Regions from separate parts of the Kineococcus endophyticus genome, predicted to be linked through region 3. Evidence: riboswitches for the same ligand, from Rfam matches in the RefSeq annotation. Region 3 holds a riboswitch; each other region holds the start of a gene.
The links. Region 3 has a riboswitch for S-adenosylmethionine ahead of AB1207_RS04265 (ABC transporter ATP-binding protein). Riboswitches for the same ligand answer to the same signal wherever they lie in the genome.

Region 1: linked by a shared signal. The riboswitch ahead of AB1207_RS14640 (methylenetetrahydrofolate reductase) and the one ahead of AB1207_RS04265 (ABC transporter ATP-binding protein) in region 3 are both predicted to bind S-adenosylmethionine.
Region 2: linked by a shared signal. The riboswitch ahead of AB1207_RS05400 (MFS transporter) and the one ahead of AB1207_RS04265 (ABC transporter ATP-binding protein) in region 3 are both predicted to bind S-adenosylmethionine.

What each region holds. Positions count from the first base shown of each region.
Region 1 is NZ_JBFNQN010000009.1:228,088-234,548, reverse strand. It holds gene AB1207_RS14665 (ATP-grasp domain-containing protein) at 1-621, shown strand, start outside; gene AB1207_RS14660 (NtaA/DmoA family FMN-dependent monooxygenase) at 608-1,939, opposite strand; gene AB1207_RS14655 (LLM class flavin-dependent oxidoreductase) at 1,936-3,021, opposite strand; gene AB1207_RS14650 (hypothetical protein) at 3,179-3,421, shown strand; gene AB1207_RS14645 (aminotransferase class V-fold PLP-dependent enzyme) at 3,428-4,780, opposite strand; SAM riboswitch class IV at 4,835-4,948, opposite strand; SAM riboswitch class I at 5,110-5,201, shown strand; gene AB1207_RS14640 (methylenetetrahydrofolate reductase) at 5,260-6,222, shown strand; gene metE (5-methyltetrahydropteroyltriglutamate--homocysteine S-methyltransferase) at 6,219-6,461, shown strand, end outside.
Region 2 is NZ_JBFNQN010000003.1:251,132-257,592, forward strand. It holds gene AB1207_RS05380 (electron transfer flavoprotein subunit beta/FixA family protein) at 1-494, shown strand, start outside; gene AB1207_RS05385 (electron transfer flavoprotein subunit alpha/FixB family protein) at 491-1,477, shown strand; gene AB1207_RS05390 (alpha/beta hydrolase) at 1,527-2,642, opposite strand; gene AB1207_RS05395 (SGNH/GDSL hydrolase family protein) at 2,725-3,519, opposite strand; SAM riboswitch class I at 3,725-3,827, shown strand; gene AB1207_RS05400 (MFS transporter) at 3,821-5,164, shown strand; gene AB1207_RS05405 (LLM class flavin-dependent oxidoreductase) at 5,161-6,461, shown strand, end outside.
Region 3 is NZ_JBFNQN010000003.1:16,860-23,320, forward strand. It holds gene AB1207_RS04245 (flavin-containing monooxygenase) at 1-1,380, opposite strand, end outside; gene AB1207_RS04250 (GNAT family N-acetyltransferase) at 1,570-2,727, shown strand; gene AB1207_RS04255 (ABC transporter permease) at 2,708-3,514, opposite strand; gene AB1207_RS04260 (aliphatic sulfonate ABC transporter substrate-binding protein) at 3,511-4,503, opposite strand; gene AB1207_RS04265 (ABC transporter ATP-binding protein) at 4,584-5,330, opposite strand; SAM riboswitch class I at 5,408-5,500, opposite strand; gene AB1207_RS04270 (YqjF family protein) at 5,575-6,297, shown strand.

The DNA of each region.
Region 1 (6,461 bases), on a different contig from region 3:
CCGCGCACGCTCGCGGTGTTCGGGCGAGACGACCTGGTGCGCCGGGCGCGGGAGCTGCCCGTCCCGTTCATCACCAAGCACAACCAGGGGGGCAAGGGGCTGGGGGTGCGGCGGTTCGACTCCCACGAGGAGTTCGAGGCGCACGTCGCCTCGCCGGAGTTCGAGGAACCCGTCGACGGCGTCACGCTGCTGCAGGAGTTCCTGCGGACCGCCGATCCGTTCGTCACGCGCGCCGAGTTCGTCGGCGGCCGGTTCGTCTACGCGGTCCGCGTCGACACCTCGGCCGGGAGCTTCGAGCTGTGCCCGGCCGACGCGTGCGAGGTCCCGGGCCCGGGGGTGGAACCCTTCGCCCTGCGGCCCGAGGTGACCGCCGACACCCCGGTGGTCCGCCGGTGCGCCGAGCTGCTGCGCGCCGCGGGGCTGGAGATCGCCGGGGTCGAGTTCGCCGAGACCGTCGACGGGCGCACCGTGGTCTACGACGTCAACACCAACACGAACTACAACCCCGCGGTGGAGGCGGTCGCCCCGGAGTCGGCCCCCGGGGCGATCGCCCGCCACCTCGGTGACCTGCTGCGCGCCGAGGTGCTGCACCGCCCGGCGGCGGCGGTCAGCGACGGGTGAGGGGAGCCCGCAGGCCCAGGTGCTCGCGCAACGTCGTCCCGACGTACTCCGTCGGGTAGGCGCCGCGGTCCTGCAGCGCGGGCACGAGCTGGTCGACGACGTCGTCCAGGCCGCTGGGCACCAGGTACGGCGTGATGTTGAACCCGTCGCTGGCGCCCGTGCGCACCCAGTGCGTGAGGTCGTCCGCCAGCTGGGAGGCCGTGCCGGCGAAACCCCGCTCGGAGGAGTGGTGGAGCACGAGTTCGCGCAGCGAGAACTTGCCCTCCTCGGCCTCGGCGCGCCACCGCTGGGCCAGCGCCACGGCGTCGGCGCCGGTCCGGTGCGCGCCGCGGGTGCCGTCCACGACGGAGATGACGGGGTCGTGCGCGGGCAGCGGTCCGTCCGGGTCGAGGTGCGAGAGGTCCTCGCCCCAGACCTGGCCCACGAGGGACAGCGCGGTGGCCGGGGTCACCTGCTGCTCCAGGACCCAGCGCGCCTTCTCCTCCACCTCCGCCTCGTTGTCGGCCACGACGATCTGCGTGCCGGGCAGCACGAGGACGTCGCCCTCGGGACGACCGGCCGCGACGGTCCGCCGGCGGATGTCGTCGGCGAACGCGAGGGCGTCGGCGTGGTCCGTGCCGTGCCGGGAGAAGACGACGTCCGCCGTGCGCGTCGCGAAGTCGCGTCCGGCCGGTGAGTCGCCCGCCTGGAACAGGACCGGGTGCTGCTGCGGGCTCCGCGGGACGGTCGGGGTGAACTCGACGTCGAAGAACCCGTCCCGCACCTCGACCGGGGTGTACCGCTCGCCGTCCCAGCTGTCCCAGACCCGTTGCGCCGTGCGGACGAAGCGTTCGGCGCGCTCGTAGCGGTCGGCGTGGTCGAGGTGCCCACCGCGGCGGAAGTTCTCCCCGGTCCAGGCGTTGTCGGTCGTCACCACGTTCCACGCGGCCCGTCCGCCGGAGAGGACGTCGAGCGAGGCGAGCCTGCGGGCCAGGTCCGCGGGGTCGTTGTACGTCGTGTTCTGCGTCGCCACGAGGCCGATGTGCGTCGTCAGGCCGGCGAGGGTCGCCAGCTCGGTGAGGGCGTCGGGACGGCCGACGACGTCGAGGTCGTGGATCCTCCCCCGCTGCTCGCGCAGCCGCAGGCCCTCGCCGAGGAAGAACGCGTCGAACAACCCGCGTTCGGCGGTGCGGACCAGCTGGACGAACGTGGAGTGCGCCATCTGCGACCCGCTGCGGGGGTCGGACCAGATCGTGCTGTGGTTCACGCCCTGGAAGAAGACGCCGAAGTGGACGACGGCGTCGGGGAAGCGCAGGTCGCCGCTGGACGGGGTGGTCATCGGGGGTCTCCTCCGGTGGTCACGAGGGCGGGGCCGGTGGCGTACCGGTTGGCGGGGCGTTCGAGCCCGAGGGTGCTGCGCAACGTGGCGCCCGGCAGGGGGGGCCGCAGGACGCGGGCGGCGCGCAGTGCCGGGACCGTGGTGCGCAGGAGCGTGCGGAGGTCCTCGTCGAGGACGGCCGCGTGCAACCGGACCCCGTCGACCACCCCGGTCAGGTCGGTGAGCCAGGCGGCCAGCGCCTGACCGGAACCCGCCCAGCGGATCCGGCCCCGGTCCGGGGCGGGTGCCGTGGCGTCCAGTGCCGCGAGCCGGTCGGTGGCGGCGTGCGCGTCGGTGTCGAGGACGACCTCGACGTCGAGGACGACGAGGGGGCCACCGAGGGCCCGGCGCGCGCCGGCGTCCCCGCTGAGCACGACGTCCGCCGTGCTCCGGTCGGCCCGGTGCCGCAGGTCCTCCTCGCGGACCACGACGACCGCGTGCCCCTGGGGGGACCGGGGCACGGTCAGCGGCCCCTTGACCGACCAGCGGCCCGTGTCGACGTCGACGTGGTGCAACCGGTCGCGGTCGACGTACCGGCCGGTGGCCACGTCGCGGACGACGGCGTCGTCCTCCCAGGAGTCCCACAGGGACCGGACCGCGTGCACCACGTCCGCGAGCTCGCCGGCCGGGTCCGGCGCGACCGGCAGGTCGACGCTGCGCGCCACGGCGGCGGGCGACGTCGTGGCGATCCACCCGGCGCGGCCGGCGCTGGAGTGGTCGAGCGAGGCGATCTGGGCCGCGACGTGGAACGGCTCGGAGTAGGTGGTGGCCGCGACCGGCAGCAGCCCCACGGCCTCCGTCGTCCCGGCCAGGAAGGCGGCGCGCTGGACCGCGTCGAGGTGCCCGACGGGGTTGCGCGCGTCGGGCAGCGGTGAGTCCTCGAAGGTCAGCCCGGTCAGGCCCTGGGCCTGGGCCGTGACGGCGAACCCGCGCAGCCGGCCGGGGGAGAAGACCTCGTCGGGGGTGCTGCGCGACCAGCGCCAGGCGGCGGGGTGCCACCCCCCTCCGTCGACGTCCAGGAACAGGTGCAGGGGCGTGGTCACGGGGTCTCCCGGGGTGCGTGGTGGACGGAGTCGCGGAGGACCTCCCGGGCTCGCCGCGCGTGTGCGACAGTGGGGCACCCGAGAGCGGAGGTGCGAGGTGTTGCGTGGGACGTGGGCGCGATGGTGCGCTGCCGCAACCAGTTTGGGCTCGATCGTCGTGCAGGGGCTCGCCCTGGCCGGGCACGGCCAGTGGGGGTTCCCGTGGTCGCCGGCCGACCTCCACGACGCCCGGCGCCACGACCCCGCCGACGGTCCGGCGCACGACCGCGGTCCGGGTCTGGAACCCGGTCCGGGGGAGCTGAGCTGGACCGAGTTCGAGGCCGAGCTGCACGAGGTGCTCGCGCAGGAGGCGCCCCCCACGGGCGACGGGCCCCGTCCGAGCAGCGAACCGCTGGCCTGACGCCGGTCACCGCAGCGGCCCGGCGGCGGCGAGCAGCGACCCTGGCGCCGGACGCGGGTCGGACAGCGGGGCCCAGTGCCCGTCGACGACCCCGTAGTCCAGCTCCGGACCGTCCGTGACGAACCGCCGGAGCGCGGCCAGCAGCCGGTCGACCTCGGCGGACGTCGTGCCCACCCCCGTGGAGACGCGCAGGCCGCCGTCGGCCAGCCCCAGGGCGTCCGCGAACCGGTGGGCGCAGAACCGGCCGTCGCGCACGCCGATGCCGTGCTCGGCGGACAGGTAGGCCGCGACCTCCGAGACGGACCGGCCCGGAACGGTGCAGGTGACGACGCCCACGGCGTCGCGGGGACGGGGCCGGACGACCTCGACCCCCGCCAGCGCCGTCAGCCCGTCCACCAACCGGGCGCGCAGCGCCGCCTCGTGCTCCTCCAGCGCGCCCGGGGGCAGTGCGGCGAGCGTGGTGCACGCCTGCGCCAGCGCCACCGCGCCGACGACGTTCGGGGACCCCGCCTCGTGCCGGTCGGGGCCGGTGGCCCAGCGCACGCCGTCGTGCCGCACGTCGAGCGTCGCGCCCCCGCCGGCGAGGTAGGGCTCGGCGGCGTCCAGCCAGTCGCGCCGCCCGACGAGCGCCCCGCTGCCGAACGGCGCGTAGAGCTTGTGCCCGGACAGCGCGAGGTAGTCGATCCCGTCCCGCCCGACGTCGACCCGCCGGTGCGGCAGGAGCTGCGCCCCGTCCACCGCGATCCGCGCGCCCGCGTCGTGCGCGGCGCGGGCCAGCCGGCGCAGCGGCAGCACCTCCCCGGTGACGTTGGACGCGCCCGCGACGGCGAGCAGGGCGTACCGGCCGGTCGCCAGCTCGGCCTCCAGGAGGGCGGTCGTCTCCTCGGCGTCGGCGCCGCCGGGCACCACCGTCGTGCGGGCGGACCGCTGCCACGGCAGCAGGTTGGCGTGGTGCTCGACGTCGGCGACCAGCACGCGTCCCCCGGCCGGGACGGCGCGCGAGAGCAGGTCGAGGGCGTCGGTGGTGCTGCGGGTGAGGACGACGAGGTCGTCGTGGCGTGCCCCCACGAAGGCGCCGACCTCCGCGCGCGCCTGCTCGAACAGCGCCGTGGAGACGCGCGAGAGCCAGCCCGCGCCGCGGTGCACGCTGGCGTAGTGGGGCAGCACCTGCGCGACCCGCGCGGCCACGGCGACGAGGGCGGGGGCGCTGGCGGCGTTGTCGAGGTTGGCGTAGGTGGTCGAACCTCCCGTCGCGAGCGGCACGAGGGTGTCGGCCCCGACGACGGGCAGCAGCGCGTCGACGGCCCCGGAACTCCCGGGACAGCGCGGACGGGCGGGGGACAGGGTGCTGGTGCTCACGCAGGAACTCCTGGGGGAGGGGACCCTACCGGGAGGACCGGGTCGCCCCGGTGAGGTCCGCGCTTGCCGGCTCCACCACGGAACCGGCCAGGTCGTCACCCGGGGCACCCCACCGCGGAGGAGGGTTGCCGGCCAGCGAGCCGGGGCTTGTCGCTGGCGCTCATGACCTGTGCAGGAGCCTGCCACGAGGAGCCCGACCGATCAACATCGGCGTGCCGCGAACTCCCCTTGAGCCCGTCCTGGGCCGCCCGGGTGGTCGTCCGGGGACGACCGGCGCAATCTCGGGGAGCCACTTGTGGAGGTCGCGCGGACCGCTCTATGGTCGATCAACACCATCCAGAGCGGCCGAGAGTCCTGGCTCGACGACGCCGCAGCAACCCCCCGAGCCCGGGCGAGGGTGCTAACGCCAGGCCGATGGAGCACGTGATGAGCAGCACCCCTGTCGACCCGTCCCCGCGTCCCGGCGCAGGACCGGCCCGATGACCCTCGCGCCCCTCGTCGCCGGTGCGGCGGGGCGGCCGACCCTGAGCTTCGAACTGTTCCCGCCCCGCTCGCCGGAGGGTCGGGATGCCCTGTGGCGCAGGCTGTCCGACCTGCTGGCCACGCAGCCGGACTTCGTGTCCGTCACGTTCGGGGCGGCCGGCGCGACGCGCGGACCGAGCCGGGACCTGCTGGCCCACGTCCTGAGTTCCACGGCCGTGCCTGCGATGGCGCACCTGACGTGCGTCGGTTCCTCCCGCCGCGAGGTCGTCGACCTGGCCTGCGAGTTCTTCGACGCCGGCGTCCGCAACGTCCTCGCCCTGCGCGGGGACCCGCCGGCGGGCACGGGGGCGGCGCAGTTCCGTCCCCACCCCGACGGCGTCGCGACGGCCCGCGACCTCGTCGAACTCCTCCAGGTCGCCGACCGGCGGCGCCTCGCGCTGCGGGGCGGGCGTCTCCCCGTCGACGTCCCCCCGCTCAGCCTCGCCGTCGCCGCGTTCCCCCGGGACCGCGACGGGCACGAACTCGCGGTCCTGCGCGCCAAGCAGGACGCCGGCGCGCAGTTCGCCGTGTGCCAGGTCGGCTGGTCCGCCCGGGAGTACGCGGCGTTCGTGGCCCGCGCCCGGGCCGCGGGCGTCACCATCCCGCTCCTGCCCGGCCTCGCCGTGACCCACGAGGTGCGGCGGCTGGAACGGATCGGCGAGCTCACGGGCGTGCCCGCCCCGCGGGCCCTGCTCGCGGCCCTGGACACCGAGGACGTCCGGGTCCGCCGCCGGGCGGCGACGGCGTTCACCTCCGGGCTGGCGCGCGACCTGCTCGCCGCCGGGGCCCCCGGTCTGCACCTCTACACCTTCAACGCGGTCGAGCCCGTCCTCGACCTGCTCGACCACCTGCGCGATCACACGAACCTGACGCGTCCCGCCGAACGCCGCGTCCGCGCGGTAGGAGGAGCCTCCCGATGAGCCAGCACCCGACCACCGACCAGCCGGCGTGGACCGCGACCGTCCTCGGCTACCCCCGCATCGGCCCCGACCGGGAGACGAAGAAGGCCCTGGAGGCGCTGTGGTCCGGGCGCGCCGACCTGGCCGCGACGGAAACGGCCCTGGCGGCCGTGCGGGCGGGCACCGTCCGGCGGCTGAACGCGCTGGGCCTGCCCGCGCACGACGCGTCCATCCCGTCCTCGTTCTCCGCCTACGACCAG
Region 2 (6,461 bases), 230 kb from region 3:
GCGTCCTGGCCGCGGCGGTCGCCAAGCTGCACGCCGAGCAGCCCGTCGACGTCCTCGTGGCCGGGATGGCCGCCCTCGACGGGCTGACCTCGCTCGTGCCGGCGGCGCTGGCGGAGCTGCTCGGCTGGCCCCAGCTGACGCTCGCGGACCGCATCGAGGTGGCCGACGGGGTCGTGTCGGTGCGGCGTGAGACCTCCACCGACGTCGAGGAGCTCACGGCCCCGACGCCGGCTGTGCTGTCCGTGACCGACCAGGCGTTCCGCGCCCGCTTCCCGAACTTCAAGGGGATCATGGCTGCGCGCAAGAAGCCCGTGACCACGTGGACGTTGGCCGACCTGGACCTGGCGGAGTCCGCGGTGGGTCCGGCCGGCTCCGCCACGCGCGTCGTCCACGCCGTCGAACGCCCCGAGCGGCCCGACCGCGTCCTCGTCACCGGGGACGCCGAGACGGTGCCCGCCCTGGTGGACTACCTGTCGCAGAAGGGTTTCGCGTGAGCGAGCAGGAGAACCGCGCGGCCGGCCGGGTGGCCGTCCTCGTCGACCACCTCGACGGCGCCGTGCGCCCGACGGCGCTGGAGCTGCTGACCCTGGCCCGCGGTCTCGGCCTCGAGGTCCACGCCGTGTGGGTGGGGTACTCGGCCCCCAGCGCCGAGCTCGCCGCCCACGGCGCGGACGCCGTCCACGAGGTCGCGGTGGACGGTGCCGACGCGCAGCTGACGGCGTCCGTCGTCGACGCCCTGCAGACGGTCCTGCCCGCGATCGGCGACGTCGGGCTGCTCCTCGTCCCGTCCACGTTCGAGGGGCGCGAAGTGGCCGCCCGGCTCGCGGTCCGCACCGGCGCGGGTGTCGTCACGGGCGCCTCGGGCGTGGCCTTCGAGGACGGCCGCTGGACCGCGCACAAGTCCGTCCTGGCCGGTGCCTGGGACACGGCCTGCGCCGTCACCGGGCCGCTCGCCGTCGTCGCCGTCGCCCCGCACGCCGTGCAGGCGGTCGCGCAGGACGGTGCCGCGGAGCCGTCCGTCGTCCGGCACACGGCCGAGGCGTCGGCCGCGGCCCGGGCGGTGACCGTCGTCTCGCGCACGCGCCGTCCCACGAGCGAACGGCCCCCGCTGGCCGAGGCCGAGGTGGTCGTCGTGGGCGGCCGCGGCGTCGAGGGGGACTTCTCCGGCGTCGAGGAGCTCGCCGACGTGCTCGGCGGTGCCGTCGGTGCGACGCGCGTCGCCACGGACGAGGGCTGGATCGGGCACGAGGCGCAGGTCGGGCAGACGGGCGTCACGATCTCCCCGCGCCTGTACGTGGGGCTCGGCGTCTCCGGTGCCGTCCACCACAAGGGCGGGATGGCGGCGTCCGCGACGGTCGTCGCCGTGAACAGCGACCCCGACGCCCCGATCTTCGAGTTCGCCGACTACGGGATCGTCGGGGACCTCACCGAGGTCCTGCCGGCCCTCACCGCCGAACTCCGCCGCCGTCGCGGCTGACCCGGTCGTCGAGGCGGCCCCGCGCCCGGTTCCCGGGCGCGGGAGGGCCTCAGGCCGACGTCGGCGCGAAACCCTGCAGGTTCTCGCCCAGCCAGTCCAGGGCCTGCGGGACGAACCCGGCCCAGATGCTCGTGCGGTGCCCGCCCTGCTGCTGGGTCACCATCGTCACCTGCAGCGGCCCGTGCGCGGCCGCGGCCAGGGCCGACGTCGACGGCCAGGACAGCGAGTCGCTCTTGGAGGCCAAGGCCCACACGCGCACGGCGGGCGGGCTGACCTTGGCCAGGGTCACGAGGTCGAGCCGCTGCCCCGCGGGGCTGTTCAGCGCGAACGGCTTCCACGACCCGAAGTTCGGCCTGAAGTACCCGCCGAAGGAGATCGTCGCCCCGAACCGGTCCGGGTGCAGCATCGTCATCTGGTTGGCGCACCACGCGCCCATCGACAGGCCCATCGTCGCCCAGGAACTGGCCGTGCGGGCGGCCTGGTAGTGGCTCTCGACCCAGTCCGGGACGTCCTTCGACATCCACGTCTCCAGTTGCGGCTCACCGGGTCCGCCGTTCACGCACTCCGTGTCGCGGCCCGCGGGGATCTCCAGGTCGGGGAACACCAGGATGGGCGACACGATCTGCCGGCGGGCGACGGCGCCGTCGACCGAGGGCATGACGTCCATCGCCTCCAGCCACTGCTGCGGGGTTCCCGGGTAGCCGTGGAAGGCCTCGATGACGGGGTACCCGCCCGCCGGGGCGGGTGCCTTCCCGTACCCGGCGGGGAGCATGACGAGCACCGTCCCGGTGACGCCGGACGCCGGTCCGGGCACCTGCGCGCGGAACACGCGGCCGTCGTAGCCCGCGATCTGCTCGGCCTTCGGGTCGCTCACGGTCGTCGTGCCGCCGGTGCCCCCGCCGGACGTCGTCGTGGTCGTGGCGGACTGCGCGGACTGGATGCCGAGGAGGTCGTCCCAGTCGGAGTAGAGGCCGAACTTGGAGTTCACGACGAGGAACACGGCCACGAGGACGGTCAGGTTGACCGCGATGAGCGAGGCCGCCCGGCCCAGCAGCGCCAGCACCCCCCGCCGCGCCAGCAGCCTCCAGCCGACGACGATCGCGACCAGTGCCGCGCACGCCACCCCGATGGCCACCCACTGGGTGACCGGACTCGACAGACCCACCGTGGAACTCCCCCCGTACCTGCGAACGCCGGTGGGCGTTCCTCCCGATCATGGGGGAGTGAGGGACCGGGATGGCGCGTTCTCAGCGGATGTTCGGTGAACGTGTGGCGCGCTCGGAGGACAGGGCCGTGAGCACGGCGTCCGCGATGGCCCGCTGGCCCTTCGCGTTCGGGTGGTCCCCGTCGTCGGCCAGCAGCGGCGTGGGGTCCAGGCTCCCGTCGTCGCCGTGGAAGACCTGCCGCAGGCCCACGAACGTGACCCGGGCGCCCTTCGCGTCCACGGCGGCCTGCAGCTGGTCGTCGAAGGAGTCCGTCAGCTGGTCCTGCACGGCCTGTTCGGCGGGCGTGTACTCCTGGTCGGCGACCGCCCCGTCGAGCCCCACGGCCCAGTAGTCCAGGACGACGACCCGCGCCCCGGTGGGCACGATGCGGTCGACGGTGGCCGAGACCGTGGCGACGGCCTCGGCGGCGGCGCTGTCGACCTGCGCCTCGTCCGGCAGTGGGTCCGAGCCGTCGGCGAGGTCGGCCAGGTCGTTGGCGCCGGCCTCGAGCAGGACGACGTCGGTGGCGGAGAAGTCCGACAGGTCGTCCTCGACGGTGGCCGCGACGTCGTCGGACGTCGCGCCGTCCTCGGCGAGCTGCTCGAGCCCCACGCGCTGCCCGGGGGCCGCCAGGTCCGCCGCCACGAGGACGGGGAACGGCGAGCAGTCGCACTGGGCCCCCGTGGGGACGGAGTCGCCGAGGGAGACGACCCGCGTCGGGCGCAGGGGCCCCTCGGCACGCGCGCCGCCCGCGGCCGCGACCGTCTCCTCGGGCAGGGAGGCGGCCATGCTGCCCAGCAGGAGCAGCACGACGGCGCCGAAGCGGAGAGGTCTCACGCTCCGCACTGTGGCATCACCACCTGTGATCGACCCGTGAATCGGGGGAGGGACGGACCGGACCCGGCACCCTCGATGGTCGGCCCACCGGCCCCGTCGCGCCAGCCCGGGACCCCCCGACGGGGGCCACGGCGGCCGGGCGGCCGGACCCGCCACCCACCCGCCCGTGTTGCGGTACCCGGTGCGGGGTGGGGTACGTTCGCCGCAGCCATCCAGAGCGACCGAGAGACCTGGCTCGTCGACGTCGCAGCAACCATCCCGTCCCCGACGTGGGGCGGGACAGGTGCTTCCGCCAGGACCGATGGGAGATCTCGTGAGCGCCCTGCAGTCCCCCGACGTCCGCACCCGCCCGGCGGCCCGCACGGCCCGCCGTCGTGCGGCCCTCGGCAGCTTCGTCGGCACCACGATCGAGTGGTACGACTACTACCTCTACGGGACGGCGGCGGCGATCGTGCTCGGCCCGCTGTTCTTCCCCGACGTGGGCGGGGCCGTCGGTGTCGTCGCGGCGTTCGCCACCTACGCCGTCGGCTTCCTGGCCCGCCCGCTCGGCGGGGCCGTCGCCGGGCACGTCGGCGACCGGGTGGGCCGCAAGGCCGTCCTCGTCGCCTCCCTCCTCGTCATGGGCGTCTCCACGACCGCCGTCGGCCTGCTGCCGACGCACGCCCAGATCGGCGTCTGGGCTCCGGTCCTGCTCGTGCTGTGCCGTCTGCTGCAGGGGTTCTCGGCGGGCGGGGAGTGGGGCGGGGCCGTCCTGCTGGCCGTCGAGCACGCCCCCACGGGACGGCGCGGGTTGTTCGGTGCGATCCCGCAGACGGGCTCGGCCGCGGGCATGGTGCTGGCCAGCGGCGGGTTCTGGCTGACCCGCTCCCTCACCGACGACGACGCGTTCCTGGCCTGGGGGTGGCGGCTGCCGTTCCTGGCCAGCGCCGTCCTCGTCGTGGTCGGCCTGCTCATCCGGCTCAAGGTCACCGAGTCGCCCACCTTCGCCGCGGTCCGCGACGCCGAGGCGACCGCCCGCCGCCCGGTGGCGGAGGTCCTGCGCACCAACCGCCGCGGCGTCCTCGTCACGACCGGGATGCGGCTGGGGCAGAACGGGTCCTACGTCCTCTACACCGTCTTCGCGCTCAGCTACCTCGGCAGCGAGGTGCGTGCGGACGGGGCGGACGTGGGGTTGCTCGCGGTGCTCGTCGCGTCGGTGCTGAGCCTGGCGACGACCCCGTTCTGGGGGTGGTTGTCCGACCGCGTCGGCCGCCGCCCCGTCTACCTGGCCGGGTCGGTGCTGACGGCTGTGTTCTCCGTCCCCGCGTTCCTGCTGTTCGACACGGGGTCCACGGCCCTCGTCGTCGGGGCGGTCGTCGTCGCCGTCAACCTCGGCCACGACAGCCAGTACGGCGCCCAGGGCGCGTTCTTCGCCGAGCAGTTCGACGACCGGACGCGCTACAGCGGCGCGTCCCTGGGGTACTCGATCGGGGCCGTCCTGGGTGGGGGCCTGACCCCGCTCGTCGCAGCGTCGCTGCTGGCCGCCGGCGGGGGTTCGCCCTGGCTCGTCGCCGGCTACCTGACGTTCCTGGCGGTCCTCACGACCGTCGCCGCCGCCTGCACGCGCGAGACCGCGCACGAGCCCCTGGAGGGTCCCACCCCGTGAAACCGCTGCGCCTCAACGCCTTCGCCATGGCCTGCGTCGGGCACCAGGCCGCCGGCCTGTGGAGCCGGCCGGAGGACCGCAGCGCCGACTACCGCACGCTGCGGCACTGGACCGACCTCGCCCGGTTGCTCGAGCGCGGCGGCTTCGACGCGCTGTTCCTCGCCGACGTCCTCGGCACCTACGACGTGTACGGCGGGTCCCGCGATGCCGCCGTCCGCGCCGCGGCGCAGGTCCCCGTGAACGACCCCCTCGCGGCGGTGTCGGCGATGGCGGCGGTCACCGAGAACCTCGGGTTCGGCCTCACCGTCACGACGACGTACGAGCAGCCGTACTCCCTCGCTCGCCGGCTCACGACGCTCGACCACCTCACCGAGGGCCGGATCGCCTGGAACGTCGTCACGGGGTACCTCGACTCCGCCGCCCGCAACCTCGGGTTCACCGCCCAGGTCGCCCACGACGAGCGCTACGACGTCGCCGAGGAGTACCTCGAGGTCTGCTACAAGCTCTGGGAGGGGTCCTGGGAGGACGGCGCCGTCGTCCGCGACGCGGCCCGCGGCGTCTACGCGGACCCGGCGAAGGTGCACGACATCGCCCACCACGGCCGGTACTTCGACGTGCCCGGCGCGTTCCTGTGCGAACCCTCCCCGCAGCGCACGCCCGTCGTGTTCCAGGCCGGTTCCTCCCCGCGCGGGCAGGAGTTCGCGGCCCGCCACGCCGAGTGCGTCTTCGTCATCGCCCCGACCGCCGCGATCGCCCACCGCTCGGTGGACTCGCTGCGCCGCAAGGTGGAGGAGGCCGGGCGTGACCCCCGGTCCGTCGCCGTGTACGCGGGCCTGACCCCCGTCGTGCGCAGTTCCGACGCCGAGGCCCACGCCCTGCTGGCCGACCTGCGCGAGCACGCCAGCCGGGAGGGCGCGCTCGCCCTGTTCGGCGGCTGGACCGGCGTCGACCTCGCCGGGGCCGCGCCGGGGGACCGGCTGCAGCACGTCACGACCGACGCGAACCGCTCGGCGCTGCGCAGCTTCACCGACGACCCCGACCGGGACTGGACCGTCGACGACCTCGCGCAGTTCGTCGCGGTGGGCGGACGCGGCCCGGTGCTCGCGGGCTCGCCGCAGACCGTCGCCGACGAGCTGGAGGCCTTCGCCGAGGAGGCCGACGTCGACGGGTTCAACCTCATGTACGCGACCATGCCCGGCACCTTCGCCGACGTCGTCGACCACCTCGTGCCCGAGCTCGCCCGTCGCGGCCGGACGGCGCCGCCTCCACCGCCCGGGACGACGCTGCGCGAACGCCT
Region 3 (6,461 bases):
GGGTGTCGTCCACTGACCGCGTCGCACGGCGGCGGGCAGCGGCAGACCGAGGTCGTCGAGCATCTGGTCGAGCACAGCGAACGATCCGCTCGGTACCTGCTGCTGCCGGTGGGCGGCGGCCTGCCGGTGGGTCAGGTGGAACCGGTGGCCCGTGCGCTGCACCTCGTCCCGGCGCGGAGCGGGCACCACGCCCGCCAGGTGGCCGGCGAGCCACACCGCGCCCACCTCCGCCGACAGGGGGCTGCGGTAGGTGTTGCCCCATCCGGCGAACGCCAGGCGGGGGACGTCGGCCGGCAGGATCCGCCGGTGCAGCGCCATGACGCCGTCGGCGTCCAGCAGGCGTTCACGCACGGACGCGTCCAGCGGGGAGAGGTCCTGGTCGAAACCCGTCGCGGCGACCACGACGTCCGCCGGCACGCGCGACCCGTCGGACAACTGCACGTCCCCCGCACCCAGCGCGGTGATCGACCGTTCGCGGCGGACGGTGATGCGACCGCTGCGGACCGCCTCGAAGAACCCGTCCGTGACGAGGCTGTCCGCGTAGGGCAGGGGCGTGTCGGGCAGCAGACCGACTCCGCGCGCACCCGTGCGGCGGGCGATCCGCTGGGCCAGGGACCAGAGCACCGCGCGCCGCACCGGAGCGTCGACGGTGGCGAGCAGGGTCTGGAAGCGGGTCGTCCGTTCCGGGGCCATCAGGTGTTCCCCGAGGCGGGTCAGGAGCAGGTGGCGGAACGTCAACGATCCGGCGATGCGCTTGGGGACCTTCCACCGGACGGCCCGGGCCACGACGGTCGTCGAGCGCGCCGTCCGCGACGCGGCGACGGCGACGTCGCACGCGGTTTTGCCCCAGCCCACGACGACGACGTCGCGCCCCGCGAGGACGGCACCGTCGCCGAGCTGGGTGGGTTCGACGACCTGCCCACCGGTGGCGTCGAACACGTCGCGGCCCGGCCAGTCCGGCACGTGCGGGGTCGAGAACACGCCGTTCGCGAGCACGAGCCAGTCGACGTCCAGGAGGGAGACGCCCTGCGCGTCGCGGACCTGCACGGACCAGCCGTCGCCGGCGGGGACGGCGCGTTCGACCGTCGCACCGAGGCGGACGCGGTCACGGACGCCCTTCACGTCGGCGTAGTGCTCGAGGTAGGCGCGGACGTGGTTCCCGGTGGGGTGCAGGGGGAAGTCCGCGGGCATGGGCACGTCCGAGAACGCGTAGGAGACGCGGTCGTCCTGGGTCGACACGTCGGGGTAGCGCCGGGTCGAGCTCCACACGCCGCCGAGGTCGGGCGCCTTCTCCAGCACGGTGACCTCGTGGCCGAACTGCGTCAGCACGGCGGCGGTGACCAGGCCGGACGGCCCGGCGCCCACGACAGCGATCCTCATGCCGCCAGCGTCGGACCCCGTGGTCGCCGTCGGATACCGGAGTCACCCGTTCGTCGGGAACCCGGGTGCGCCGAGGAGGTGATTCGTCCCCCGTCCGGCCCTGCACGGACGCACCGGGTCATCGACCTCACCCGTCCGCACCCCGCAGCATCGGGGCAGACCACCGCTCACCGAGGGAACGAGTGCCGCATGGACCTGCACGTCACCGAGCACCGGCAGCTCACCGCGGTGCAGAAGCTCGCCCACGACTGGCAGGCGCTGCACGACGCCGCCGGCGAGGCCAACCCCTTCACCGGACCCGACTGGGCGCTCACCTGGCTGGACCACTTCGCCGGTGACCCCCGCCACGAACCGCTCGTGCTCGAGGTCCGCGACGGCGACCGCCTCGTGGGCATCGCCCCGCTGTACCGCCGCTCGGTGCTGCGCGGCCTGGCGACGCTCGTGCAACCCATCGGCACCGGCAGCCTGTGGATCGGGCCGTTCGAGCAGCCCGCCCTGCTGACCGACCCGACGTGCGCCCGCGACGTCGCGCGCGCCGTCGTCGGCCACCTCTGCGCCGACCCCACGGGCTGGGACGTGGCGCAGTTCGCGCTCGGCGAGAACGTCCCGTGGTTCGAGCCGGAGTGGCTGCCCGACTGGTCCTTCACCCTCCTGCAGCGGCGCACCCGGCCGTCGGCGGTGCTGCGGCTTGAAGGCGTCGACAACGTCTACGCCGGCCGCCGGAACCTCAAGGAGTCGTTGCGGCGCGCCCGGAACCGGCTCACGCGCGACGTCGGTGCCGACGGCTGGTCCGTGCGCCGGGTCACCGACCCCGCGCTCCTGCCCGCCGCGTTCGACCGGCTCGTCGCCCTGCACGGGGAGCGCTCGCAACTGCGCGACGGCCGCCCCGTGCACGCCGACATCTACGCCGACCCGCGCGTGCTCGGTTACCTGCGCGACGTCGTGACCCGCGCCGGGGAGCACGGCGGCGCGAGCGTCTACGAACTGCTCGTCGGCGAGACCGTCGAGGCGAGCCAACTCGTCCTGCACACCCGCTCGGCCAGCTACTCCTCGACGTCCGGGGTGTCCGAACGCGCGTGGCCGTACTCGGCCGTGACCTACCTGCTGTCCCTCGCCGTGAAGGACGCGCAGGAAGCCGGGCACCGGGTGCTGAACCTGTCGACGGGCCCCAACCAGGCCAAGCTCCGGTGGACCGACGAGGTGCGCACCTCCACGGAGTTCGCCGTCGTCGGGCCGCGCCGCCGGTCCAAGGCGCTGACGCTCGCCCTCGACGCGCACGCCGTCCTCGCCGGGTTCGCCGAGGCGCGGCGAGCGCACCGGGTCCGGCTCACTCCCGGGAAGCCTTGACCCGGTTCTCCACGACGCCGAGGACCAGGTCGGTCGCCTTGCCCAGGAGCGCCAGCAGGATGATCGCCAGGAACACCTGGTCGGTGCGGGAGGTGTTCTGCCCGTTCGTCATCTGGTAGCCGAGGCCGATGGAGGACGAGATCAGTTCGGCGGCGACGAGGAACAGCCAGCTCTGAGCGAGCCCGAGCCGCAACCCCGACAGCAGGGCCGGGGCGGTGGCGGGCAGCAGGACCGACGTGAAGAGGCCCAGCCCGCGCCGGCCGTAGGCGCGGCCGACCTCGACGAGCGCGGGGTCGAGGTGGGTGAGGGAGGAGACGACCGTCGTGTAGACGGGGAAGAACGCCCCGATCGCGACGAGGGTGATCTTCGGGGGTTCGCCGAGCCCGATCCACAGCCCCAGCAACGGGACCCAGGCCAGGGACGGCACGGCGCGCAGGGCGCCGAGCGTGGGGGACAGCAGGCGGTAGGCCGTCGCGGAGGACCCCGTCAGACCACCGACGACGAGCCCCGCCACCGCGCCGCAGGCGAACCCGACGAGCACGCGCTGGACGCTGATCGCGATGTTCAGCTGCAGCGCGCCGGTCGCCGACAGCTGCTGTGCGGCGGTGAGGACGTCGGCCGGGGAGGGAAGTTGGCTCGGCAGGAACAACCCGGCGGCCGTCGTGACCCACCAGGCCACGACGAGCGCGACGGGGACGACGGCTCCCAGCCACCAGCGCGACCGCGGCCGCCGGGTCGGGGCGCGGTCCGCCGCCGCCGGCGCAGCACCAGCGTCCAGCACGCTCACGCGGCGCTCGCCTTCTGTGCGAACTCCGGCACGAGCAACGTGTCGAGGGCCTTGCGCGCCGCGTCCTCCGACGGCACGTCGCCCGTCGCGGCCATCAGCGGGACGATCCCCGACAGCACGGTCCGCTGCGCGTCGCCCGGAACCCCGTCCAGGTCGAGCGTCGTGCGCTCCAGCACGCGGGCGGCCACCTCCGGGGACAACTGCGCCGTCGTGGCGTAGAGGGTGGCGAGGTCGGCGGGGTTCGCCAGCGCCCACGCACGGGCCTTCGCGTACGCGTCGACGACCTGCTGGACGAGGTCGGGGGAGTTCTGCACGAACTCCTCGCGTGCGTTCAGCACGCCGTAGGTGTTGAAGTCGACGTTGCGGTACAGCAGCTTCGACCCCGCCTGGAGCTCGGTCGCGGCCATGTTCGGGTCCAGGCCCGCCCACGCGTCGACGTCCCCGCGTTCGAGTGCGGCGCGTCCGTCGGCGTGCTGGATGTTGAGGATCTCGACGTCGGTGCCGGACAACCCGGCCTGGGCGAGGGCCTGCTGCAGGAAGAAGTACGGGTCGGTGCCGGTCGTCGCGGCGATCTTCTTGCCGCGCAGACCCGCGACGTCGGTGACCGTCGAGTCCTTGCCGACGACGAGCGCGGTCCACTCCGGCTGGGAGTAGACCTCGACGGTCTGCACGGGGGAGCCGTTCGTGCGGGCCTGCAGCACGGCCGACCCCGCGGTGGAGGCGAGGTCGAGGTTGCCGTTGCGGAGGAACTCGTTGGCCTTGTTGCTGCCCTGGGACTGCTCCCACTGGACGGTCAGCCCGGCGTCCTCGAGCAGCTTCTGCTCCCGCACCACGAGGCTCAGCGGGTTGTAGAGCGCGTAGTCGAGGCGGACGCGGTCGCCACCGCCCGAGCCCGATGCGGGCGCGGCGGCGGGGCTGCCGGAGGACGACTCGCCCTGGACGCAGGCGGCCGCGGTGAGCGCGAGACCGCCGAGACCGAGGCCGAGCAGGGCGCGACGGGAGGTGCTGGACGTGGACGAGGGCAGCGTGGACACAGGTCTCCCAGGGGGTGGGGGGTGAGGTGGGTGCGTCAGGCGGAGCGCGGGACGCCGAGCAGGTCGAGCAGTTCGACACGCAGCCGGGCCGTGGCGGCGTCGGCGCGGTCGCGCGGGCGGGGGGCGTCGACGGCGAGGTCACGGACGATGCCGGCACCGTCCCCGGTCTCGTCGGAACGGCCGAGAACGAGGACCCGGTCGGCGAGGTGCAGGGCCTCGTCGACGTCGTGGGTGACGAAGACGACGGTCGCGCCGGTGCTGCGCTGCACGTCGTCGAGGAGGTCCTGCATCTTCAGCCGGGTCAGCGCGTCGAGCGCCGCGAACGGCTCGTCGAGCAGGAGCACCCCGGGGCGGCGGACGAGGGCGCGGGCCAGGGCTGTCCGCTGGGCCATGCCGCCGGAGACGCGGCGCGGTCGGTGGTCGGCGAACTCCTCGAGCCCGACGACCTCGAGCCAGCGCAGCACCTCGGCCCGGCCTGCGGCGCGGTCGGTCCCGCGGGGCAACCCGAAGGCGACGTTGCCGGCGAGGTCGCGCCACGGCAGCAGGCGCGGCTCCTGGAACACGACGGCCGTGCGCGGGTGGACGCCGCGGACGGGCTGCCCGGCGACCTCCACCGCCCCCGACGTCGGGGTGTCGAGGCCGGCGATCAGGCGGAGCAGCGTCGACTTCCCGCAGCCGGAGGCGCCGACGAGGGCCACCGTGCTGCCGGCGGCGAGGTCGAGGTCGAGCGGGGCGAGGACCCGGCGGCCGCCGAAGGAGCGGCTGACCCCGCGCAGGGTCACGCCGGCGGCGTCGACCCGGCCGGTCGGCGCGGTGGGGGCGGGGGCGTTGCCGGTCACGGGTGTCGTCGTCACGATCTCCTCCATCGGTCCCGGCATGAGCACCACACCTCACGAGGAGGCGGTTGCTGCGGCGTCGTCGAGCCAGGTCTCTCGGCCGCTCTGGATGGTGGCGTCACTGTAGGCCAGCTGTGGGGGTGCTGCCGAACCGGTCGCCGGACCGGGGGTCCTCGGGCACCCTGATCCGGTGATCGACCGCCTGCCCTCGCCCGAGGCCGTCGCCCTCACGGGGCCGGTGATGATGCACCAGCACTGGGACGACCTGGCCTTCCTGCACTGGGCCGTCGACCCCGAGCGCATAGCCCCGTTCATGCCCCCCGGGGTGCGCCCCGACGTGCTGGACGGCGCCACCTACGTGGGGCTCATCCCCTTCACCCTCCGCGGCGCCGGGCCGGGCCGGCGGGTCAGCGTGCCGTACGCGGGGACGTTCCTGGAGACGAACGTCCGCTTCTACTCCGTCGACGACGAGGGCCGGCGCGGCGTCGTCTTCGCGAGCCTGGACGCGAGCCGGCTCGCGGTCGTGCTGGGCGCGCAGCTGGCGTTCGGGCTGCCCTACCGGTGGTCGCACATGCGCCACGCGATCCGCGTGCAGGAGGGCGCGCGGGAACTGCTGTGGACGTGCCGGACGCGGGAGGGCGTGACCAGCCGCGTCGCCGTCCGCGAGGGCGGCACGGCGGTCGACGACCTGGGCGTGTTCCTCACGTCGCGCTTCGGCCTGCACGCCGAGCACCTCGGCCGGACCTGGTGGATCGCGAACGAGCACGAGCGGTGGCCGCTGCGGTCGGCGGAACTGCTGGAGCTCGACGACGGTCTCGTGGCGGCCGCGGGGGTCCAGGTCAGCGGCGCGCCCGACCACGTCGCGTTCGCCCGCCGCGTCACGACGCGGTTCGCCCTGCCCCGACCGGTCTGACCCGGTCCTCGACGGCGTGCCGAGGGAACTCGCTCGTGCGATGCTCCGTTCACCGTTGACAGACCGTTCCCGAGACCCAGGAGAGGACCGCCGCCGCCGATGTGCGACGACGATCACGCCGACGACCCTTCAAGTCCCTGCGCGGGTGCGCCCGGCCACGGTGA